3 regions of the Serratia sp. GW822-FHT06D09 genome follow, and region 2 is predicted to be linked to each of the others. Evidence: predicted binding sites of a transcription regulator. Region 2 holds the regulator's gene; each other region holds the start of a gene.

Region 1 (5,597 bases), on a different contig from region 2:
GTAGCTGCGCGCCATTTCAAGCAGGCCGTGATCGATATTCTTGATACCGTGATAGGTATTCAAATAAATGGGGAACAGCGTGCCTAACGCCACCAGAAAAATCTTGGCGGATTCATCGATGCCGAACCACAGGATCACCAGCGGGATCAGCGCCAGATGCGGCACGTTGCGGATCATCTGCACGGAGCTGTCCAACAGGCGCTCGCCCCAACGCGACAGACCGGTGATAAAGCCCAGCACCAGCCCAATGCTGCCGCCGATGCTAAAACCGATCAGTGCGCGCCAACTGCTGATCGTCAGGTGTTGCCACAACTCGCCGCTTTTGGTTAGCGTCCAGAAGGCGGTGACGACCGCGCTCGGCGCCGGCAGAATACGGTTCGACAGCCACCCCGCCTCGACGGAGATTTGCCAGATAACCACCAGCGCTACCGGCAATGCCCAGGGGGCCAGCCGGTGCAATATGCGTTGTGTACCCTTCGCCATAAGGGGGCTCCTCAGCTTTGCGACGCTTTTTGCGGAATATAGATATTGGCCACCACTTCTCCCTGGGCCTTGACCGGTTTGCGCTGCGTGGGGATTTGGTTTTCCACCAGGTCAAGATGGGGGAACAGCAGTTCGCCGACGCGATAGGCCTCTTCCAGATGCGGGTAGCCAGACAGGATAAAGGTATCGATGCCCAGATCGGCATATTCCTGCATGCGCGCCGCCACCGTCGGGCCGTCGCCGACCAGGGCAGTACCGGCCCCGCCACGGACCAAACCCACCCCGGCCCACAGATTGGGGCTGATCTCCAGATTGTCTTTTTTGCCGCCGTGCAGCGCTGCCATGCGTCGTTGCCCTACAGAGTCAAAGCGGGCAAATGCCTTTTGTGCATCGGCGATGGTTTTTTCATCCAGATTGGCAATCAGTCGGTCTGCTGCACGCCAGGCTTCTTCGGTAGTTTCACGCACGATCACGTGCAGGCGAATGCCGAAGCGCACCTTGCGACCTTTGGCCGCCGCTTTGGCGCGGACCTCGGCAATTTTTTCTTTCACCTGCGCCGGGGGTTCTCCCCAGGTGAGGTACATTTCAACCTGTTCGGCGGCCAGATCCTGCGCAGCGGCAGAGGATCCGCCGAAATACAGCGGCGGACGTGGTTGTTGCACCGGCGGGTACAGCAGCTTTGCCCCCTTCACCTGAATATGCTTTCCATCGAAATCGACGGTTTCCCCTTCCAGCACCTTTCGCCAAACGTGGGTGAACTCTGCCGAAGCCTCGTAACGTTCTTCGTGATTCAGATGCAGCCCTTCCGCCGCCAGCTCCTCGGGATCGCCGCCGGTAACCAGGTTGAACAACGCTCGACCATTGGAAAGACGATCCAGCGTCGCCGCCTGGCGAGCCGCCAGGGTGGGCGAAATTATGCCGGGGCGCAAAGCCACCAGGAACTTCAGCCGCTGAGTGACCGGGATCAGCGAGGCGGCCACGAGCCAGGAGTCTTCACAAGAACGGCCGGTGGGGATCAACACGCCGCCGAACCCCAGCCGATCGGCAGCTTGGGCAATTTGCTGCAAATAGCCGTAATCGACGCTGCGCGCGCCTTCGGTGCTGCCGAGATAGTGGCCGTCGCCATGGGTTGGTAAAAACCAGAATACGTTCAGGCTCATCGTCTATTCTCCAAAATTATTGTGCGCTCGGGCGCCAGATGCGTTGTGAGATGTCGACCTTCACGGGCACCAGACGGTTGGCGTAAAACAGATCGGCGGTTTGCTGCTGGGCGGCAATGGTGCGTGCGTCCAGCGGTTTGATGGCGGTCGGTGGGCGGTGATCCAAATAAGACGAGATCACTTTTTCCGGCAGCCCCATGGCGTTCGCCAGCAGCGTGACGCTTTGCGCCCGATCGCTTTGGGTCAGCGCATCCGCTTTGGTCAACTCATCGAGCACCTGTTGAATAAACGGCCCGTTAGCTTCGGTATAAGTGCGCACCGCCAGATAGAAGGAGCCGGTTTGATTCAAATCGGTGCCGTCACCCAGCACCCGCACGCCGCCCTGCAACAAGGCTGCGGAATAGTACGGGTCCCAGATGGTCCAGGCATCGACGTTGCCCTGCTGGAATGCGGCGCGGGCATCTGCCGGCGTCAGGTATACCGGTTGGATATCGGTGAATTTCAGTCCGGCTTTTTGCAGCGAACGCAGCAGCAGGTTGTGGGAACTGGAGCCTTTCTGGAAGGCGACTTTGTGGCCTTTCAAATCAGCGACGGTTTTGATCGGGCTATTTTCCGGCACCAGGATCACTTCCGCCTTGGGTTTAGGTGGCTCTACGCCGACATACAGCAGATCCGCCCCGGCGGCCTGGGCAAAGATCGGCGGAATATCGCCGGTGCTGCCCAGATCGATACTGCCGACGTTCAACGCCTCAAGCATCTGCGGGCCTGCAGGGAATTCGATCCAACTGATTTTGGTAGTGGGGAAACGCTGTTCCAGCAGGCGGTGTGATTTTGCCAGTACCAGACTGACCGATCCTTTTTGATAACCGATACGAAACTGCGCCGGATCCTGTGCGCTGGCGGAATTGATCCACGCCAGTGAGATGATGCCGGCCAAAGCGCCAGTGCCAAGCCAACGGCCAAGTGATGAAAGTCGCGTCATTCTCTTTCCTTATATAGAGCGTGCTGTCAGGCGGTTTGACGTGCAAACAGAGACGGGGAGAGTTTTACCTGGGGCGGTTTACGGCGACCGAGTGCCAGGTAGAAGCTTTCCAGGGCTTCTTCCAACCGCGATGCCAGCCCGTCGGACAGCGTGATATCTTCACCGCTCAACGCCACTTGGCTATCGTCGGCGAACACCCCATGCAGCACTTCCTGAGCTTTCAATGCCGCCAACACCGGCTTAAGGGCATAGTCCACTGCCAACATATGACCAATAGAACCGCCGGTAGCCAGGGGTAACACCACCTTATGGTCAAGCGCTCGCTCAGGCAGCAGATCCAGCAGGGTTTTCAGCGCACCGGAAAACGAGGCCTTATACACCGGCGTAGAGACCAACAGGCCGTCGGCCAAAGCCAGTTGCTCGGTAAAGGCTTTTATCGCCGGGCTATTGAAATTGGCGTACAGCAAGTCTTCTGCGTCAAAGTCGTGCAGGGTGTAGGAGATCACTTCTACGCCTTGCTGCTGCAACCAATTTTTACTCAAGGAAAGCAGGGCCGCTGAACGTGATGGGATGCGAGGGCTGCCGGACAGTGATATAACGCGCATTACCACTCCTTATAACTAAAAGTTAGGTTTAATTAAAAAATCGTCGAGAAGTGTTTTAAACCTATCAGCAAAGGGGCGGGTTACTTAAATCTCATTTTTTGATTTTGATATGCGTAAATGCGGATTGGCGGGGCATTGGCTCCCCGTCAGGGGAAACGATTGCGTTAAAAACGCTTTTTTTGCTTTTAATCAATTCCAATTGGCCAAGGGATACCGGATAATACGCCCCCGGTTTGCAACCGGGAAATCAGGAGAGTACATGTACTACCCCCTCATCAGAAAAGCGTTGTTCCAGCTCGATCCCGAGCGTGCGCATGAATTGACTTTTCATCAGCTCCGCCGCGTCACCGGCACCCCGTTAGAATTTGTTATTCGCCAGTCTGTGCCGACCAAGCCAGTAAGCTGCATGGGGCTCTCTTTTAAAAATCCTTTGGGTTTGGCCGCTGGCCTGGATAAAGACGGCGAGTGCATCGACGCATTTGGTGCCATGGGCTTTGGCTTTGTCGAAGTTGGCACCGTGACGCCACGCCCGCAGTCGGGCAATGATAAACCGCGTCTGTTCCGCATCGTGGAAGCGGAAGGCCTGATCAACCGAATGGGCTTTAATAACCAGGGCGTGGATAATCTGGTTGAAAACGTTAAGAAATCCCATTTCGGCGGTATTCTGGGGATTAATATCGGTAAGAATAAAGATACCCCGGTCGAGCAAGGAAAAGACGATTATCTGATCTGTATGGATAAAGTTTATCCGTATGCCGGTTATATCGCGATTAACATTTCGTCACCCAATACGCCGGGGTTACGATCCTTACAGTACGGCGAAGCGTTAGACGATCTTTTGGCCGCCATTAAAAATAAGCAGCAGGAATTGCATGCGCGCCATCACAAATATGTGCCGGTGGCGGTAAAGATCGCGCCGGATCTTTCAGAAGAAGAATTGATCCAAATAGCCGACAGTTTGGTGCGCCATAATATTGATGGTGTGATCGCGACCAATACCACGCTGGATCGTAAATTGATCCAGGGGCTGAATTATTGCGAGCAAATGGGGGGCCTGAGTGGTCGTCCGTTGCAGGCGAGCAGCACCGAAGTGATCCGTCGTTTGTCGCTAGAGCTGCAAGGGCGTTTACCGATTATCGGCGTTGGCGGAATTGATTCCCTGATGGCCGCACGGGAAAAAATGGCGGCCGGTGCTTCGCTGGTACAAATTTATTCCGGATTTATCTTCAAAGGTCCGCGCCTGATTAAAGATATCGTTAACTACATCTAATATTTTTCCTTTCATTTTCAGCCGGGGGTTTATTTCTTCCCCCGGCTCGTCTATATTTTGTCCACTAGCATAAATATCGTTCGCGGAATTATCCGATGTTTAAGCGACTTGAGTGGTGATAAAATCACCTTTTAGGGTAAATACGGCGTGGCATGGGCAGCGAGAAGGATAAGACATGAAGATAAAACCTGACGATAATTGGCGTTGGTATTTTGACGCCGAACACGATCGGCTAATGCTGGATTTAGCCAATGGGATGATCTTCCGCTCGCGTTTTCCTGCCAAAATGTTAACCCCGGATGCCTTTGATGAGTGTTCTTTCTGTGTGGATGACGCGGCGCTTTATTTTAATTATGAAGAGCAGTGCAAACAGATAAAGCTCAGCCATGAACAACGCGCCGAACTGGTATTAAATGCCCTGGTGGCCTATCGCTTCCTGAAACCGCTGATGCCGAAAAGCTGGCATTTCTCGCAGCAGCATTACCCGTTGCAGCCGAAAAATGGCGAATTAGCGGCGGTGAAGGTGATGGAGAGCGGCGTTGAGGCGCGTCTGCTGGTGGTGGAAGCCGGTGATAACGCCAGCCTGTGCCTGCTGGCGCAAAACCAACTCTCCGTCGCTGGTCGCACTATGGTTCTGGGTGACGCCATCAAAGTGATGCACGATCGCCTTAAACCCTGCGCGCAAGATGAAACCTCCGCCCCGGCTTACGACAGGGCGGTATAACGGCGATTACGCCAGCGTCAAATCGCTTTTTGGAATACAGCTGCAGCAAAGGATGGTGCCATTGTTGGCTACCGCACTTTTCTTCAGCGGCGCCACTTCGCCACTGACCAAAGTGATGCGACAACTTCCGCAAATTCCCGCACGGCATGAATAAGGCACGCGGAGCCCTTGCTGTTCCAACTGCTCCAGTAAGATCTGCTGATTATTGCCGGTAAACACCGTTCCCGCGTATTCGATAGTGACGCTATGTTCACTGTCCTGCGGTGCCTGCACGCTCTCAACCACTTTTCCAGCGCCATACGGGCGTGGCGGCTTGGTGGATAACACTTCTACCCTATCGCCGACGCGGATAATACCGCTGCTGCGCGCCACC
Region 2 (5,597 bases):
GGCACGGATGTCCGGGTTCTGCAGAATATCAACGTAGGCAAAGCGTTCGCCACAGGCAGACAGCGCCTGCACGGCTTGCGCAGAGAAACCGCAGTTTGGCAATTTCGGTGAACCTTTCATGTACAGCAGAATCGGGTTCTCAGCGATCTGGTGCTGAATTTTTTCAATCGTCGTCGTCATTGTATTGCTTCCTCAAGCCAAGTCTTATGGCTACAACATGCATCACACCGGCCATTGTAGCGGCTGGAACAGTCGCAAGAAAACGCCATCTTTTGCAAGGGCATTTCCCCGTAGTCAGTCGCGTCTTACCGGCAAAGCCTTTCCGGTCAAAACATATGCGCAGAATAACATTTTTAATCTGGCCATTTCACTAATATATTTTGCCATCAAAATGCGCCGTTAAATAATCCCGCCGACGGTGATTGTCGCTTTTTTATACATCAACGGATTGATTTTTCAGCAAAAAAAATGCCATTAACGTTTTCTCACAATATGGATTATCATTTATGAGTTCTTCGCTGTTTTATATGGCGAAATTCGGGAATACTGTCCTTCTTTCGATATCTGTTCCGGGGCCAAGGTTGGTAACGTCGACATGCGTTTAATTCTTACGCTTTTTGTGCTGTTGTTTACACAGCTATTCTTCAATCTGGCGCATGCTGCGCCACAGGCGCGTATTGCCGCCGAGCAACGTAAAAGCCATGTCAACGAAGCCCGGCCAGATGACCGCAAGAAAAAGAAAGCGGTAAAAGCCAGCAAAAAAGCAAAAACCACCACCCCGCAGAAAACCGCCAAGGTTTCCAAAGCCAAAACGGAAAAAACCGCTAAAAAGATCGTCAGCGCCAAATCGAAAGGCAAAACTCAGAAAATAGCCAAAATCAAAGTTACCCCGCCGAAAAAGGGTTACAAAAAAGGCTATGGTCGCCACCGCGAAGCCGGGATGGCCACCGCAAAACTGGTGCGTGATGATAAACCGTTGAAGCTGACTCCAGCGCACAAAAAACGCTATCAGCACGCCAAGCAAACCGCGATGGCCAAGCTGATGGACCAAATGGGCAAACCTTACCGCTGGGGCGGTACTTCACCAAGAACCGGTTTCGACTGCAGCGGCCTGATTTACTACGCGTATAAAGACGTGGTGAAAATCAAAATGCCGCGCACCGCCAACGAAATGTATCACCTGCGAGACGCTGCGCCGATCAAGAGAAGCGAACTGGAAAGCGGTGACCTGGTGTTCTTCCGCATTAATAACCGCGGCGTGGCAGACCATGTTGGCGTTTATCTGGGCAACGGCAAATTTATTCAGTCACCGCGTACCGGTGAAGAAATTCGGATCAGCCAACTCGACAATGACTACTGGCAAAACCATTACATCGGCGCCCGCCGTGTAGTAACACCGAAAACCATTCGATAATTTCTTTGGCGGCTGGCTTGCCCAGCCGCTCTCCCCTGACTGATTTTCCTGCTGTTCCTAAAGCACCCAATCCTTTAGCCCGCCCCCACTGTATTTCATCGCGAAAATTGCTAAGCTAAATATCCACAATAAAAACAGGTCAATTTAAGGTCCGTTGCTTTAGCGGCGAGTTGACACTGTACAAGGAGGAAGCAATGTCGTTTGAACTGCCCGCACTACCTTATGAAAAAAATGCCCTCGAACCGCACATTTCGGCAGAAACCCTGGAATACCACTATGGCAAGCATCACAACGCCTATGTGGTCAACCTGAACAATTTGCTGAAAGGCAGCGAGTTTGAAGGATTATCCCTTGAAGCAATCATCAAGGCTTCCAGCGGCGGCATCTTCAACAATGCGGCTCAGGTATGGAATCACACCTTCTATTGGCACTGCCTGTCACCTCAGGGCGGTGGAGAGCCTCAGGGCAAATTGGCTGCCGCGATCAACCAGGCTTTTGGTTCTTTTACCGCCTTCCGGGAACTATTCAGCGACGCCGCGGTGAAAAACTTTGGCGCAGGCTGGACCTGGTTAGTGAAAAAGCCGGATGGCTCGCTGGCGATTGTTAATACGTCGAATGCGGCCACGCCGTTGACCGGTGAAGACAAACCGTTGCTTACCGTCGACGTTTGGGAACACGCCTATTACATCGATTATCGCAACGCACGACCGGCCTACCTGGAAAACTTCTGGGCACTGGTTAACTGGGCATTTGTGGAGGAAAATCTGGCGTAACGCGGGGAAATACAACCAGGCGTAGCGAACTGCGCCTGGTTGACTGAAGAGTATCAGTTCAATGCTGCGGTGAAGCTAAAAGCGATAATCACAGCCAGCGCACCCAGGGTGGTGAACAGTGACATTTTCAAATCGGTATCCATTACAACTCCTTTTCAGATTGGGTTTCCCAAGGGTAAAAGGCACACAATTAATGTGTTAAACCATTTTCCCACAGTTGGCCGATAAAATCTTGTTATCATTTCCCAGTTTATAATACCGATTACCTCTTCCCCTTTTGCTCAATATGGGACAAAATTCGCAGTTCACAACTGTGTACCGGCAAAATGCCCCTCCTGACCAAGCGCTGACGACTTCAACACACTAAAAACTCAGTTTTCGCTTCTTTGGAGAAGGATCTACGCAGGCAAACGATTAACATCACACTTACATACTGCAACATGTGAGTTCAGGAGTCATTCTTTACATGGCAACGATTAAAGATGTGGCCAAACGCGCTGGCGTTTCCACCACCACCGTTTCGCACGTCATCAATAAGACTCGTTTCGTCGCCGAAGAAACAAAAGCGGCCGTTGGCGCCGCGATCAAAGAGCTGCACTATTCACCCAGCGCCGTGGCGCGCAGCCTTAAGGTCAATCACACCAAATCTATTGGTCTGCTGGCCACATCGAGCGAAGCACCCTACTTTGCCGAAGTGATCGAGGCGGTGGAAAACAGCTGCTACAGCAAAGGCTATACGCTGATCCTGTGCAACTCACATAACAATCTGGACAAACAACGCGCCTATCTGGCGATGTTGGCGCAAAAGCGCGTCGATGGCCTGTTAGTCATGTGTTCGGAATACCCGGACCAACTGCTCGGCATGCTGGAAGATTATCGCAATATCCCGATGGTCGTCATGGATTGGGGCGCCGCACGCGGTGACTTTACCGACACCATTATCGATAACGCCTTTGAAGGCGGCTATCTGGCCGGGCGCTACCTGATTGAACGCGGCCACCGCGATATCGGGGCCATTCCGGGCCAACTGGCGCGTAATACCGGCGGCGGCCGCCATCAGGGCTTTTTAAAAGCCATGGAAGAAGCCAATATCGACGTGCGTGAAGAGTGGATTGTTCAGGGCGACTTTGAGCCGGAATCCGGCTACAAGGCCATGCATCAGATACTGTCGCAGAAGCAACGTCCTACCGCAGTCTTCTGCGGTGGCGATATCATGGCCATGGGGGCGATCTGCGCCGCCGATGAACTTGGCCTGCGCGTACCACAAGACATATCGGTGATTGGCTACGATAACGTGCGAAACGCCCGCTACTTCACCCCGGCACTGACCACCATTCATCAGCCCAAAGAGCGTTTGGGCGAGATGGCCTTCACCATGCTGCTGGATCGCATCATCAGCAAGCGTGAAGAGTCGCAGGTGATTGAGGTTCATCCCAAGCTGGTTGAGCGCCGTTCGGTCGCTGACGGCCCGTTCATCGATTATCGCCGCTAATTATCTACGCCGGACACTCTCGCGGTTTCCGGCGTCATTCTTCGCTTAGCCACTCCTGATTCAAGGTTTCACTGTCTCCCAGATAATCCAGCAACCAGGCCATAGCCGGTGACGGCGTATTTTGCTGCCAGGTCAGGCAACAAGGACTGGCGGGAAATGGCTGTTGCAACTGTAGCGCCACCAGCTCCCCGCGCTGCACCAAAGGCAATACCTGATGCGCGGGCATCATACCAACGCACAACCCGGCACACAGGCAGTCCACCGCAGAAGCCCAGTCCGGCACCACCAGGCGGCGCTGGTTGTCCAACGTCCAGGTCACGCGTTTGGGCAGGTTGCGCGAGGTATCTTCCAGGCACAGTGACGGAAAGGGCCGTAGTTGATCGTCGTTCAACAGCCCCTCTATCGCGGCCAGCGGGTGATGCGGACTGGCCACGCACAACCAACGCATATCTCCCATATCGCGAAAGGCGAAACCGCCGCCCACCGGCACCGCCCTTGTGGCGCCGATCGCCATATCGGCACGACCGTCCACCAGCGCATCCCATACGCCATTAAACACCTCCGGCTGAACCAGCAATTCGACGTCGGGGAAATGGCGGTAAAAATCCAGCACCAATTGGCGACTGCGTTGGGGTTTAACGATGATATCCACCGCTATTTTCAATTGGCCCCGCCAGCCGTTAGCGACCTGTTGGCACTGTCGGCGCGTGTCGAGCATTTTTTTGATGACACCACGCGCTTCCTGAATAAACAGCACGCCCGCCGGTGTCAGTTCCACGTCGCGATGACGGCGCTCAAACAGCGGTACCGCCAGCCATTGCTCCAACTGCCGCACCGTATAACTTACCGCCGACGGTACCCGATGCAGCTCCTGCGCCGCGGCGCTGAAACTGCCGGTGCGGGCCACCGCATCGACGACATCCAGGGAATATTCAGACCACATAGCTTTGCCTTCAATTTTTTTAACAGCACCTCGCAAATATTACCGTTTCACAAGCAGAGATCCAGCCGGATACACTTGCCGGCGCTAAAAACCTGCGACAATAAAATATTAACGAGAAATACCATGCGAAATTCCTTTGGTTTTATGTTCTACCTTGCCGGCCTGAGCATGCTGGGTTACCTGGCCACCGATATGTACCTGCCCGCTTTCGGCATGATGCAACAAGATCTGCAGATTTCCCCCGGGGCAATCAGCGCCAGCCTGAGCATCTTCCTGGCCGGGTTTGCCTTTGCACAACTGCTGTGGGGCCCGCTTTCCGATCGCCTCGGCCGTAAACCGGTGTTGCTGATCGGTCTGGCGCTGTTTGCCCTCGGCTGCCTCGGCATGCTGTGGGTGCAAAATGCCGTGCAACTTTGGTCGCTGCGCTTTATCCAGGCGATTGGGGTTTGCTCGGCTGCCGTTACCTGGCAGGCCTTGGTAATTGACCGCTATCGCGAAGGCAAGGCTAACCGCGTGTTCGCCACCATTATGCCGCTGGTAGCCCTTTCCCCGGCGCTGGCGCCGTTGGTGGGTGCCTGGTTGCTGAATCACATGGGCTGGCGCGCCATTTTCGCCGTGTTGCTGGGCATTACCGTGCTTTTGCTATTGCCGACGCTGCTGCTGAAAGAAAGCGCCAAAACCGTGCCTTCCGACGACAATAAGAAAAGCGCGCTCAGTTTCTTCCAACTATTAAAGTCACGCATCTTCAGTGGCAACGTTATGATCTTTGCCGCCTGTTCTGCCGGCTTCTTCGCCTGGCTGACCGGTTCACCGTTTATTCTTGGTGATATGGGTTATAGCCCGAACGACATCGGTCTGAGCTATGTGCCGCAGACTCTGGCGTTCTTATTAGGGGGCTATGGCTGTCGTACCGCATTGAACCGCATGAATGGCAACACCTTGTTGCCTTGGCTGTTGGTAGTTTATGGCGTCAGT
Region 3 (5,597 bases), on a different contig from region 2:
GGCTGCATCAGAAACCGGAATACCAGGCGGCCGCTTTGCTGCATCATTCGTTAAATCAGCTCTTTACCCTGCCGCCCGTGGCCAACGAAAGTGACTTTTTGGTATTGACGTTCACCATGTTGAAAAACCACAGTTACCACAGCAACGACTCAGCGGAAGATCTGCGGCTGATGGCGGCGATAAAAAACATGGTCGATCGCTTCCAACAGATCTCCGGCATGACCTTCAGCAGTGAAGAGGATTTGATTAGCCAGTTATTTGCTCATCTGGCGCCGGCGGTGGAGCGCTGTCGCTTTGAGATTGGCATCGATAACCAACTGCTGGAAGAGGTCGAACGTAAGTATCCACGCCTGATGCGTACCGCTCAGGAGGCACTGGCGCCGCTGGAGCAGGAGTACGATATTCATTTTTCCAGTGAGGAGGCGGGCTTGGTCGCCATCAGTTTTGGCGCCTGGCTGATGCAGGGCAATGCGCTACAGGAAAAGCAGGTGCTGTTGCTGACGCTGGACAACCCGCAGTTGGAAGAGCAAGTGGAGTATCAAATCCGTGAATTAACGCTGCTGCCGTTGAACATCAAATATTTGCCGCTACGCGATTATCTGCGCTCTGGCGCGCCGCAGGGCATCACGCTGGTGATTACCCCTTATGCCGCAGAACACACCGAGTCGGAGCCACCGCTGATTTACACCGAATTACCGCTGGAACGCCAGCAGCGCAAAGCCATCCGTGCGCTGCTGGAAACCTCTTAACGGCTGCCGCTGACTGCCACCGCCGGCGGGCGAATAAACATCGCCGGCAGAGCCACCGCTGCCATCACCCAGAACACCCCGCCCTGCAGATGTTCGAACAGGAAACCGGCAATCACCGTCATAATCGCAATGCCGCCGCCCATCGCCAGCGCCGAGTAGACCGCCTGCAACCGGATCACTTCCGGCCCCTTGCGCGCGGCGATAAAACGCATGGCCGCCAGATGGCAAACGGTGAAAGTGCCGCAATGCAGAATTTGGATCACCAGCAACCACCCCAGTTCGGTACTGGACGCCATCAGGCCCCAGCGCAGTACGCCACAGCAGGCGGAAAGCAGCAGCAGGTTACGGGCATTCCAGCGACGGAACAGGAAATTACTGCTAGCGAAAATGATCACTTCCGCTACCACACCCAACGACCACAGGTAGCCAATGGTCGAAGCCGAATACCCCGCTTCCTGCCAATAGATCGAACCGAAGCTGTAATAGCCGGCATGTGCGCCCTGCAACAAGGTGACGCACAGCAGGAAGCGCCAGACCGGCCCCTCTTTTAACATCTCCCACAATGAACGGTCGGCTTCGCTGTGGCTGCGCGCTTCTCCCTGTGGCATCACGCTCGGTTTCAGCATCATGCCCAACAGCATCGCCAAAATACTGATGATCAGGCTGTAAAGGATCGCGTTATGCCCCCAGACGGAAACCATCTGTCCGGTCAGCGCCGAACCGATGACAAACGCCAGCGAGCCCCACAGTCTGACCCGGCCGTAATCCATGGTGATCTGTTTTTGCCAGGTCGCAGCCAGTGCGTCGGTCAGCGGCACCAGCGGCGAAAAGAACAGGTTGAAACCGGCAATCACCAGCATCAGCCAGCCCCAGCCGTTACCGAAACAGAACCCGATGGCAAAAGCCAGCGTCAGCAATGCCAGCAGCCGCAAAGCCGTCACCAAATGAGAGGGATCCTTAACCCGGGGAGCAATCAGCAAACTTCCGAGGAAACGCGCAACCAACCCGGCACCGAGCAGAATACCGATGGTTTCAGGGGGTATCCCCTCGCCTTTTAACCAAACGCCCCAAAAGGGTAAGAAAATGCCGTAAGAAAAGAAGTAGGTGAAATAACTGAGAGCGAGCCAACGCGTTGATTGCAGTACCATGATCCCTCCGGTGTGAAGGCAATACTTTGACAGAGCTCACACTGGCTAGCAATGTACATTCAGGTACGAGGCCATAGACTGCTAAGCAGTTCACAGTTTGCCTGCCACGGGCATAAAAAAACCCGCCGAAGCGGGTTTTTAAACAGAAAGCGGAATTAAGCGTAAACCGGCAGGCGGGCGCAAATATCCAACACTTTCTTCTTGGTGCGTTCGATGGTGGCCTCATCATTGATGTTGTCCAACACGTCGCAGATCCAACCGGCCAGCTCACGCACTTCCGCTTCTTTGAAGCCGCGACGCGTTACAGCCGGAGTACCGATACGCACACCTGAGGTGACGAACGGGCTCTTAGGATCGTTTGGTACGCTGTTTTTGTTCACGGTGATGTTGGCGCGGCCCAGGGCGGCGTCGGCTTCTTTACCGGTCAGGTTCTTGTCAACCAGATCCAACAGGAACAGGTGATTATGGGTGCCACCGGAAACCACTTTGTAGCCGCGCTCCAGGAACACTTCCACCATCGCTTTGGCGTTATCGGCCACTTGCTGCTGGTAGATCTTGAACTCAGGCTCCATCGCTTCTTTCAGCGCTACCGCTTTACCGGCAATCACGTGCATCAGCGGGCCGCCCTGGCCGCCCGGGAAAACGGCGGAGTTCAGCTTCTTGTACAGATCTTCATCACCGCCTTTCGCCAGGATCAGGCCGCCGCGCGGACCCGCCAGGGTTTTGTGGGTGGTGGTGGTCACGATATGAGCGTGTGGAACCGGGTTCGGATAAACGCCGGCGGCGATCAGGCCCGCAACGTGCGCCATATCAACGAACAGGTAAGCGCCGATGCTGTCGGCGATTTCACGCATTTTTGCCCAGTCAACGATACCGGAGAAGGCAGAGAAGCCGCCGATGATCATTTTTGGCTTGTGAGTTTGCGCCTGCTTGGCCAGATCTTCGTAATCGATTTGACCTTTATCGTCGATACCGTAAGGCACCACGTTATACAGTTTGCCGGACAGGTTAACCGGAGAACCGTGGGTCAGGTGGCCACCGTGCGCCAAGTTCATCCCCAAAATGGTATCGCCCGGCTGCAGCAGCGCGGTGTAAACGGCAAAGTTAGCCTGGGAGCCGGAGTGCGGCTGTACGTTGGCGTAATCGGCACCGAACAGCTCTTTGGCACGGTCGATAGCCAGTTGCTCAACGATATCCACGTATTCGCAGCCGCCGTAATAACGCTTGCCCGGATAACCTTCAGCGTATTTGTTGGTCAGCTGGGAACCCTGAGCCTGCATTACGCGCGGGCTGGTGTAGTTCTCAGACGCAATCAGCTCAATGTGCTCTTCCTGACGCACCACTTCTTGCTCCATTGCACGCCACAGTTCGGCATCGTAATCAGCAATGTTCATTTCACGCTTTAACATCCGGCTTCTCCTGACTTAAATCGGCTAACTAAAAAATCACCAAATAACTACCCGTTTGGGTTCTGGGGCACAGTGTAAACTGTTTCCCCCCACCGAGGATAGGCCTTGACAGAGGTTTTTACGCAAACGATTGGCATTAGGCGCGGCAAGGCTTTGATCCGATAAATCTCCCCATTCGGCAACGGACTTTTACTCATGCTGGGAATGCGGTTTTTTCATGTTCTGTGAGCGGGATCGCCGCTCGCCGACCCCGCAACAAAAACAGGGGTATTTACAGCCACCACAGAAACCGTTAGGATGCGCTTAAACTTAAAGATGTATTTAAAATGCATTATTACATTATTCCAATAATGATCGACCAAGGAGCGCTGCCATGCTGGATAGCCAAACCATCGCCACCGTAAAATCTACTATTCCCCTGCTGGCCGCTACCGGGCCGAAGCTGACCGCACATTTCTACGATCGTATGTTCGAGCACAATCCCGAGCTCAAAGACGTGTTCAATATGAACAATCAGCGCAATGGCGATCAGCGTCAGGCGCTGTTCGATGCGATCTGCGCCTATGCCGCGAATATCGAAAATCTGGCGGCGCTGCTGCCGGCGGTAGAACGTATTGCCCAGAAGCACACCAGCCTGAATATTCAGCCGGATCAATATCAGATTGTCGGTGGCCATTTACTGGCGACCCTGGACGAAATGTTCAGCCCGGGTCAGGAAGTGCTGGACGCCTGGGGCAAAGCCTATGGCGTACTGGCGGACGTGTTTATCCAGCGTGAAGGCCAGATTTATCAGGCCAGCGAAAGCGCCGACGGTGGCTGGCGCGATCTGCGCGCTTTCCGCATCGTCAAAAAACAGCCGCAGAGCGAGGTGATTTGCAGCTTCGTGCTGGCGCCGGTTGACGGTGGCCGGGTGATCGACTTCAAACCGGGGCAATACCTGGCGGTCTATATCAAGCACGACAGCATGGAGAATCAGGAGATTCGCCAATACTCGCTGACCACCTCACCGAACGGCGAATACTATCGCATTGCGGTGAAGCGTGAAGATCAGGGTAAGGTTTCGAATTTCCTGCATCAGCAGGCCAAAGAAGGCGACGTAATTTACCTTGCTCCGCCGCACGGGGATTTCTTCCTCGAAGCCAAACCGGATACTCCGGTGGCGTTGATCTCCGCCGGCGTTGGCCAAACGCCTATGCTCGGCATGCTCAATACCCTGCACGATAACCAGCATCAGGCGGACGTGCACTGGCTGCACGCGGCGGAAAATGGCAGCGTTCACGCCTTTGCCGATGAAGTGGCGGACATCGCCGGGCGCATGCCAAACCTGAGCCGCCACGTGTGGTACAACCAACCGAATGCTAATGATGTGGAAGGCCGAGACTACCAGAGCCGTGGCCTGATGGATCTCAGCGCCCTGCGCGAAACGCTTAGCACCCCGCAGATGCATTACTACTTCTGCGGACCGGTGCCGTTTATGCAACACGTGGGCAAACAGTTGCTGGAGATGGGCGTCAGCGCCGATCGTATCCACTACGAATGCTTCGGCCCACACAAGGTGATGTAATTGAAAAGGGCGCAGTTCATCCACAACCGCGCCCTATACGCTAAATAATTGGCGTTGCATCGCGGCGGCAACTAAGCGCATCCCCAGAAATGTACAATAAGTACGTGACTGGGGTAAGCGCAGGCAGCCAACAAAGAGGCAGCTTCAAGTATGACGGGTATGATTATTTCTCCGCCAGCTTGCGTGTCTCCTGCACCTGCTGTGCCGTCACCGGTGCAGCCTGATTCCCCCAACTGCCTCTTAGATAGCTCATCAGATCGGCTGCCTGCTGGTCGTTCAACGTCCAGGCGTAGCCCGGCATGGCGATCGCGGTGGCGTGCTGGGTGATTGGCGTGTGTGCGCCTTCCAGCACCACGCGTAGCGCAGTGATCGGATTTTCCGCCGTCACCGTCGTGTTGCCCGCCAGCGCAGGAATGGTGTTGTCGCTGCCCTCGCCCTTATTGCCATGACAGGTTGAACAGTACATCGCATAGCTGCGCTGCCCCGCCTGCTGATGGTCGGCGGCCAGCGGCGTCACTTTCTGCGCCGCGGGTTGTTCCGCCGCCAGGCTGTGCAAATAGGTGGCAATAGCGTTCAGATCGCCGTCGGTAAGATACTGCGTACTGTGGCTCACCACTTCGCTCATCGGCCCGGAAACCGCGGCATGTTGGCTGCGCCCGGTTTTCAACAGGGCAACCACTTCGTCCTGCTTCATTCCGCGTAACCCGGAAGCGTACCAACCGTCCAG

What was found. Region 2 encodes PurR, which represses purine synthesis genes. Its sites were predicted from a motif close to CANGCAAACGTTTGCNTG; they were not measured.
Region 1: a site for PurR is predicted at 3,379-3,396, ahead of pyrD (quinone-dependent dihydroorotate dehydrogenase). Genes of this name have one in related genera too.
Region 3: a site for PurR is predicted at 3,426-3,443, ahead of glyA (serine hydroxymethyltransferase). Genes of this name have one in related genera too.

What each region holds. Positions count from the first base shown of each region.
Region 1 covers NZ_JBXALO010000002.1:528,966-534,562, forward strand. The annotation lists gene ssuC (aliphatic sulfonate ABC transporter permease SsuC) at 1-483, opposite strand, end outside; gene ssuD (FMNH2-dependent alkanesulfonate monooxygenase) at 495-1,643, opposite strand; gene AC1RKG_RS06195 (sulfonate ABC transporter substrate-binding protein) at 1,660-2,625, opposite strand; gene ssuE (NADPH-dependent FMN reductase) at 2,652-3,230, opposite strand; gene pyrD (quinone-dependent dihydroorotate dehydrogenase) at 3,490-4,500, shown strand; gene AC1RKG_RS06210 (cell division protein ZapC) at 4,676-5,224, shown strand; gene AC1RKG_RS06215 (YcbX family protein) at 5,231-5,597, opposite strand, start outside.
Region 2 covers NZ_JBXALO010000001.1:211,320-216,916, reverse strand. The annotation lists gene AC1RKG_RS01035 (Grx4 family monothiol glutaredoxin) at 1-180, opposite strand, end outside; gene AC1RKG_RS01030 (C40 family peptidase) at 596-1,414, shown strand; gene sodB (superoxide dismutase [Fe]) at 1,609-2,187, shown strand; gene cydH (cytochrome bd-I oxidase subunit CydH) at 2,241-2,330, opposite strand; gene purR (HTH-type transcriptional repressor PurR) at 2,654-3,679, shown strand; gene punR (DNA-binding transcriptional activator PunR) at 3,714-4,622, opposite strand; gene punC (purine nucleoside transporter PunC) at 4,746-5,597, shown strand, end outside.
Region 3 covers NZ_JBXALO010000015.1:11,522-17,118, reverse strand. The annotation lists gene csiE (stationary phase inducible protein CsiE) at 1-749, shown strand, start outside; gene AC1RKG_RS23430 (3-phenylpropionate MFS transporter) at 746-1,897, opposite strand; gene glyA (serine hydroxymethyltransferase) at 2,053-3,306, opposite strand; gene hmpA (NO-inducible flavohemoprotein) at 3,680-4,870, shown strand; gene AC1RKG_RS23415 (cytochrome c) at 5,034-5,597, opposite strand, start outside.